DNA from 2 places in the Cognatishimia sp. WU-CL00825 genome. Region 1 is predicted to be linked to the other one. Evidence: riboswitches for the same ligand, from Rfam matches in the RefSeq annotation. Region 1 holds a riboswitch; the other holds the start of a gene.

Region 1 (3,407 bases):
GGGCTTTGCCGACCCCAAGCCCGCGGGCTGTGGGGGACACAAACAGCGATTTGACCTCGCCATATGCGCCTTGATTGGCCAAGGCCACACAGCCCATTGTCTGATCGTGGGCGCGGGCTATGAAGAATCGAATGTTGGGCGCGCAAAGGTCGGAAATCTCTAAATAGTGATTGTCCTCAGCGGCAAACAACTCTTGCATCAACGCATGACTTGATTGCAGCAGCGCGGTGGCTGCTGGGTCTCTGGGATCGCCTTGTGTGACGTCAACCTTGTTCATTTGGGCTTCCTTGGGCATGGGGTAGGCAGGGGATGAGGGCTTGCCGGGTATAGAATTCTCGCATAATTCGGTGGGGTCACAAAACAAAGTTTTCCCGATGTCTGATGTCATTTACCTGTGTAAAACTTGTCGCTTAGAAAATGGGCAGTTGCCCGGCGAAGATTTTGCAACTGCGCTGGCTGAACGCGTGAGTCACCTAGAGATCGAGGTGCGCACGGTGGCCTGCCTGAACCTGTGTGATACGCCGATGTCGCTGGCCCTGAGAGGAGTGGGCAAGACGGCATATTTATTTTCTGATGTGGCAGCAAGCGATGTTGGGGATGCGGCTGCCTTGGCAGGGTTGTATGTGGCGGCGCAAGATGGAGAGATCACCGATGCGCGCGCAGCTGGGCGGTTGCGGCATTGTCTGGTCGGTAAAATCCCAGCGATTTGATGACCGCGATCCTATGCCGGCTATCGGGCATTCGACAGGGCAGAACAAATATGGCCCGCTCTGTGAAGAACGGGCCAGACATCTTGGTTTGTGAGCGTTTTCAGCTTTCGCCGCGCTCGATAAAGAAGGCAGCGAAATAGCCTAAGGTTGCCCAGCCGATGGCCGCCATGCCCAAAGAAAGCGTGACAAATTCAGCAGAAAGCTCGGGTGGGGCGATGCCGAAATAGGTGTCCAGATGTGGGGCACCAATAAGATGCGGCAAGATCAACAAGATCCCGCCAGCAATCTGCCAGATCCCAGACCGCGCAAAGGCGATCATGGCCAGAGCCACAGCGGTTGCCACAATCGTAGAGATCCACCAGATCTGACGGGGGGCGAGTTCGGCCGCTGGGGTGCCGGGCAGTTCTGGTGGCAGGCCAACAGCCGGTGCCAGTTGCACTGCGATAAAGCCAGCAAGACCCCAGATCAGGCCCGCCTTGGCAGAGACTTTTGCAACCCCTTTGTCGCGCGCAAACACCATCGCGGCGGCGAGGATCAGACCATAGCCGGTATAGGTTACCATGTTAAAGGCAACGGTCATTGCGTGGCGGCCCCATTTGGTGCCTAGACCGGGCGCGCCGCGCTCGGATTGGGTGCTGCCATCGACCAAAAAGTGGAGACGTTCTCCGCCTTCGTAAAGTTCGCCTTCCAGCAAAGCAGGAATCACAAACACGAACTGAAGAAGGGCCGCTACGGCCCCTGCAATCAGACCAGCGAACAACGCGCTGGATAACAAATTTTTCGACATTTTAAAGTGTGCGGCTTAGTGGCAAGGGAAAGCCATCGCGTGGCGCTGGTCGTGTGCTGCGTCGTGCAGAACAGTTGCTTGGGCCATGCCGGACACTGTCAACAATGCAACACCAATGGTCAGGGCCAATGCGCATGCGCCAATGTTTGAACGTGCGGCGGAAATATTTGCAATAATCGTCGTCATATCTCTTCTCCTAGTCCCGTCACACCCGACGGGTGGGGTTTCCAAAACATATGGCTGGTCTCCTGGCTCGCGGGTCGCAGCGTCACACGCCTTCCCAGGGGAAACCCCCAGTGGTTCTTGTGTTTCGCTCGCCGCTTACAGTCGCGGGGGCGGCTGAGGCCGAGGTCCATAGACCCTTCCTCATTCCCATTTATCCCTGTGAAGCCACGTGGGATACCATATGGGTCCTGTTTGGCCGTTTATGGGGGTTTGGGTCAAGGCGAATAGCGACCAATGTGCGTTTTTTTAAGACATCAGGAGCCACGTAGGAATTGACGCATGTCGCAATATCTTGTGGATAACTGGACGATATCCGCAATATTGTGGGGAAATACGTTGACTTTGGGCGCTACCACTTTGCAAAGTTTAGAGACGCTGGAATCACAGGAACTTGCTATTTGCGCTTTTCCAAACTCAGATTAACGGGCTTTAAGAGCTTTGTGGACCCAACCGACCTGATCATCGCTGATGGTTTGACCGGTGTTGTGGGCCCCAATGGCTGTGGAAAATCGAATCTGTTGGAAGCCCTGCGTTGGGTGATGGGCGAAAATCGCCCGACAGCCATGCGCGGCGGTGGCATGGAGGATGTGATTTTTGCCGGGGCGGCGACGCGACCGGCGCGCAACTTTGCCGAAGTGGCGCTGCAAATTGACAATGCCGACCGGCTGGCACCTGCTGGTTTTAATGACGACGATAACCTTGAAATCAACCGGCGGATCACGCGAGATGTTGGCTCTGCTTATAAGGTGAACAGCAAAGATGTGCGGGCGCGCGATGTACAGATGCTGTTTGCGGATGCCTCGACTGGGGCGCATTCTCCGGCATTGGTGCGGCAGGGGCAGATCTCGGAACTGATCAATTCCAAGCCCAAAGCGCGGCGTCGGATTCTGGAAGAGGCGGCAGGCATTTCTGGCCTGTATCAGCGACGCCATGAGGCGGAGCTGAAGTTGAAAAACGCCGAGGCAAACTTGCTGCGGGTCGACGATGTGGTCGAGCAATTGGCCGGACAACTGGCGTCTTTGGCGCGGCAAGCCCGTCAAGCGGCACGTTATAAGGCCATTGGCACAGAACTGCGTCAATCCGAAGGTATGTTGCTGTATCGGCGCTGGCGTGACGCGGATGATGCGCGCGCCAAAATCGAAGAGGACTTGCGCGCAAAAACCCTTGCAGCGGCGCGGGCTGAATCCGAAGCGCAAGCCGCAAGCCGGCTGCGTGAGGATCTGGATAAGACTTTGCCGCCGCTGCGCGAAGAAGAGGCCATTTCGAGCGCGATTTTACAGCGTTTGCAAGTGCAGCGCGATGCGTTGAAAGACCAAGAAGACCACGCGCGTCAGGTGATTTTGACCCTGACCAATCGGATCGAACAATTGAGTCGTGATATCGAGCGTGAGGCGGGTTTGAACAAGGATGCCGGTGAAACCATGCAGCGTCTGGAGTGGGAACAGCGCGAATTGGAAAAGGCGGCTGATGGCCAAGAGGAACGTTTGGAAGAGGCATCGGATGCAGCACGTGAAGCGGCTTCTGTTTTGCAAGAGCGCGAAAGCGATCTGGCGCAATTGACAGAAGACGTGGCGCGGTTGGCGGCGCGGCATCAATCGGCGCAGCGATTGCTGGCGGATACCAAAAAGCAACAGGTTCGCAGCGAAGCCGAGGCCCAGAAAGCGCAGCAGGTCGTGTCAGAGAGC
Region 2 (3,407 bases), on a different contig from region 1:
ATGGAATATGATTATGCCATTGAAATTGGGAAGCCGATCATACGCTTGCTGCATAGGGATCCGTTTAATGAGTTGAAGGGGGAGTTTATTGAGAATTCGGATAGAGGCAGGGCCGCGTTAGAGAAATTTAGAGCTAAACTCACCGAGCAAAAACTCGTTCGATTTTGGGAGACAGCCAAAGAATTAGGCCTTGAGGCATTTGTAGCATTGGCCGACATAAAGAAACGGACAAACGCTGTAGGGTGGGTAAGGAGTGACACCGTGATTGACGGTTCTGCTGCCTTGGAACTTGCTGAGCTAAGAGAAAAAGTGAAAATTTTCGAAGCGACAAAGGATAGTGCATTCATATTTGATGATCCTGTAGCTACGAAAATAAGAAACTTTGTAGAGACCGAGCACATGACAACTTACGGTCAATCCTATGATCGTTTCGCAAAGCGAAACATTTATTTGAGGATGCTCGAAAACATCAAATATGACCGAAACGTATTTTATGACTTGGAGGGAGAAGACGAAGATCTTGCCCGAGATTTGTTTGGATTGTTAATGGCAGTCGGCTCTCTGGTCAGTTCAAGCGACGGTATTGAACTGACCGATCGAACTTACGCTGATTTTGGTTTTGCTACCCTCAAGCATTAATACTCCACACCCTTCTGCGCCTTAATACCGTCCCTAAACGGATGTTTCACCAGCGTCATTTCTGTCACCAAATCTGCCGCCTCGATCAGTTCGGGTTTTGCATTGCGGCCGGTCAAACACACGTGGGTCATGGCGGGTTTTTCTTCCAGCAGGAATTCCACCACATCATCGATGTTCAGATAGTCATTGCGCAGGGCGATGTTGATTTCATCCAGCAGGACAAATCGGTTGGTCTCGTCGCGGATCAGCTCTTTGGCTTTTTCCCAGCCAGCTTCGGCTTTGGCGATGTCGCGTTCGCGGTCTTGGGTTTCCCAAGTAAAGCCTTCGCCAGAGACAAAGAACTTACATTCAGCCGGGAAATGGGTTTCCAGAAAGTCGCGTTCGCCGGTGGCCATCGCGCCTTTGATGAATTGCACCACCGCGCAGGGCATGCCGTGGGAGATCGAGCGCATGATCATGCCGAATCCAGACGAGCTTTTGCCTTTGCCGGGGCCAGTATGGACCATGATCAGACCTTTTTCTTCGGTCTTGGTGGCCATCAGGCGATCGCGCGCGGCCTTGATTTTCTTCATTTTCTCTGTGTGGCGGGCGTTTTGCTCGGTGTTATCGCTCACGGTGCTATCCTCTGTCCTTGACTCGTTACGCCCTATCGCGCATTTCCGTCTGGTTGGTTCCTGTAGGTAATACAGGTGAAAAGGGAATGCGACAGGATTTGATAGATCCCAAGCGCAGCCGCCCCCGCGACCGTGACCGGAGAGTTTTTCCGCAGACCACTGGCAATGCGCCGGGAAGGTTGGGAAAGCGACAGGGCCTTGGCCTTGGTATCCGCAAGCCGGGAGACCTGCCAGCGCAGAAAGACATGAAACCGGACGGGGTGTTCCGGTGTCGGGAAAACGTATTGCACGTCCCCGCCCTATCGCCCTTGTCCTCCTGAGATTTGGAGAGACAAATAGTGACTGTTGAATTGGCTCGCGATCTGGCCCCTGTTGAGCTGCTGGTCTGTGCGACCTGCCGTGCGGGACAGCCCACAAATATCGAAGGCCCGCGTCCCGGTGCGCAACTGGCATCCGCCCTGATGGAACGCGAGTGGCCTGCGCATGTGACTGTGAAATCGGTTGAATGCCTCAGCAATTGTGACAGCGGTTGTTCGGTGGCGGTGCGTGGCGGCGACGCACGTTGGACCTATGTTTATGGCAATTTCACTGGCGCGGATGACGCCGAGCTGGTGCATGACGGCATCGTGAAATACGCCGACACCGCAGATGGGCTTGTGCCATGGCGCACCCGTTCTGTTCATTTCCGCAAAAATTGTATCGCGCGCATTCCGCCGCTTGTTCTGCCCGAGTGAGAGAGACTTATGAGCAACCTTGAGAAACTACCCGTCACCGTGATCACTGGCTTTTTGGGCGCAGGGAAGACAACTTTGGTGCGCAACCTGATGCAAAATCCGCAGGGCAGGCGTTTGGCTGTGGTGGTTAATGAATTTGGCGATGTGGGCGTGGATGGCGAGATTTTGAAATCTTGCGCGATCCCGGATTGCCCGGCTGAAAACATCATGGAGCTGTCTAACGGCTGTATCTGCTGCACGGTGGCAGATGATTTCATTCCGACCATCGAGGCGTTGATGGCGCTGGAGCCGCGGCCCGAGCATATCATCATCGAGACTTCGGGATTGGCCTTGCCAAAGCCATTGCTAAAGGCCTTTGACTGGCCTGATATTCGCAGCAAGATCACCGTGGATGGCGTGATTGCTTTGGCGGATGCCGAGGCTGTGGCTGCGGGTCGTTTTGCCACTGATGTGGCGCGGGTGGATGCCCAGCGCGAAGCGGATGACAGCATTGACCACGAAACCCCATTGTCAGAGGTGTTTGAGGATCAGATTTCTTGTGCGGACATCATTTTGCTGACCAAGCCTGATTTGGCTGGGCCTGAGGGTGTTGCAAAGGCAAAAGAGGTGATTGCCGCTGAATCGCCGCGTCCTATTCCGGTTGTTGAAGTGGCCGAAGGCGTGGTGGACCCACGGATTATTTTGGGGCTGAATGCGGCGGCCGAGGATGACATGGACGCACGGCCCAGCCATCACGATGGGCACCATGATCACGAGCATGACGATTTTGAAAGTGTCGTGATTGATTTGCCAGAACAGGTTGATGCGGTGTCTTTTGCCGAACGGATCGAGCGTTTGGCCAAAGATCAGAACATTCTGCGAGTCAAAGGCTATGCGGCGGTGCAGGGCAAACCGATGCGTTTGCTGGTGCAGGCCGTGGGCGCGCGGGTGCGGCACCAGTTTGATCGCCCTTGGAAAGCTGAAGAAGGCCGTAAAGGGCGCGTTGTCGTGATTGCGGAACATGACGACGTAAACAAGGAAGCCATTCGCGCGGCGCTGGTGGATTAAACCCTATGCATGTCGTCTTTCGCGAAAGTCACGGGTTAGAGGAATCTGAGACCCCAACGGATCTGGGCCAAAGCCCGGCCGATTTGGTTGTCTTGTCGTTTTCCGACAGTGACCTTGGGGCTTTCGCGGCAGGATGGCATAGAGCAGACGGCGATCTGCCCTCGTTGCGGCTGGCCAATCTGGCCGCTTTAAAACACCCGCTGTCAGTGGATACCTATGTCGAGCAAACCCTAGAGGGTGCAAAGGCTGTGCTGGTGCGGTTGATTGGTGGCATTCCCTATTGGGCCTATGGCATTCAACAATTGCAGGACTTGGCACGGCGCAAAGGTGTGGCTTTGGCCATTTTGCCCGCAGACGGGCGGCCAGACACACG

What was found. Region 1 has a riboswitch for cobalamin ahead of ABXG94_RS11710 (CbtB domain-containing protein). Riboswitches for the same ligand answer to the same signal wherever they lie in the genome.
Region 2: another riboswitch for cobalamin. It lies ahead of ABXG94_RS00940 (DUF1636 family protein); the one in region 1 lies ahead of ABXG94_RS11710 (CbtB domain-containing protein).

What each region holds. Positions count from the first base shown of each region.
Region 1 is NZ_BAABWX010000002.1:195,622-199,028, forward strand. Features, by position in the region: gene ABXG94_RS11695 (GNAT family N-acetyltransferase) at 1-277, opposite strand, end outside; gene ABXG94_RS11700 (DUF1636 family protein) at 375-710, shown strand; gene ABXG94_RS11705 (CbtA family protein) at 811-1,497, opposite strand; gene ABXG94_RS11710 (CbtB domain-containing protein) at 1,513-1,683, opposite strand; cobalamin riboswitch at 1,719-1,919, opposite strand; gene smc (chromosome segregation protein SMC) at 2,121-3,407, shown strand, end outside.
Region 2 is NZ_BAABWX010000001.1:198,371-201,777, reverse strand. Features, by position in the region: gene ABXG94_RS00950 (DUF4062 domain-containing protein) at 1-639, shown strand, start outside; gene cobO (cob(I)yrinic acid a,c-diamide adenosyltransferase) at 636-1,253, opposite strand; cobalamin riboswitch at 1,291-1,502, shown strand; gene ABXG94_RS00940 (DUF1636 family protein) at 1,592-1,987, shown strand; gene cobW (cobalamin biosynthesis protein CobW) at 1,997-3,034, shown strand; gene cobN (cobaltochelatase subunit CobN) at 3,040-3,407, shown strand, end outside.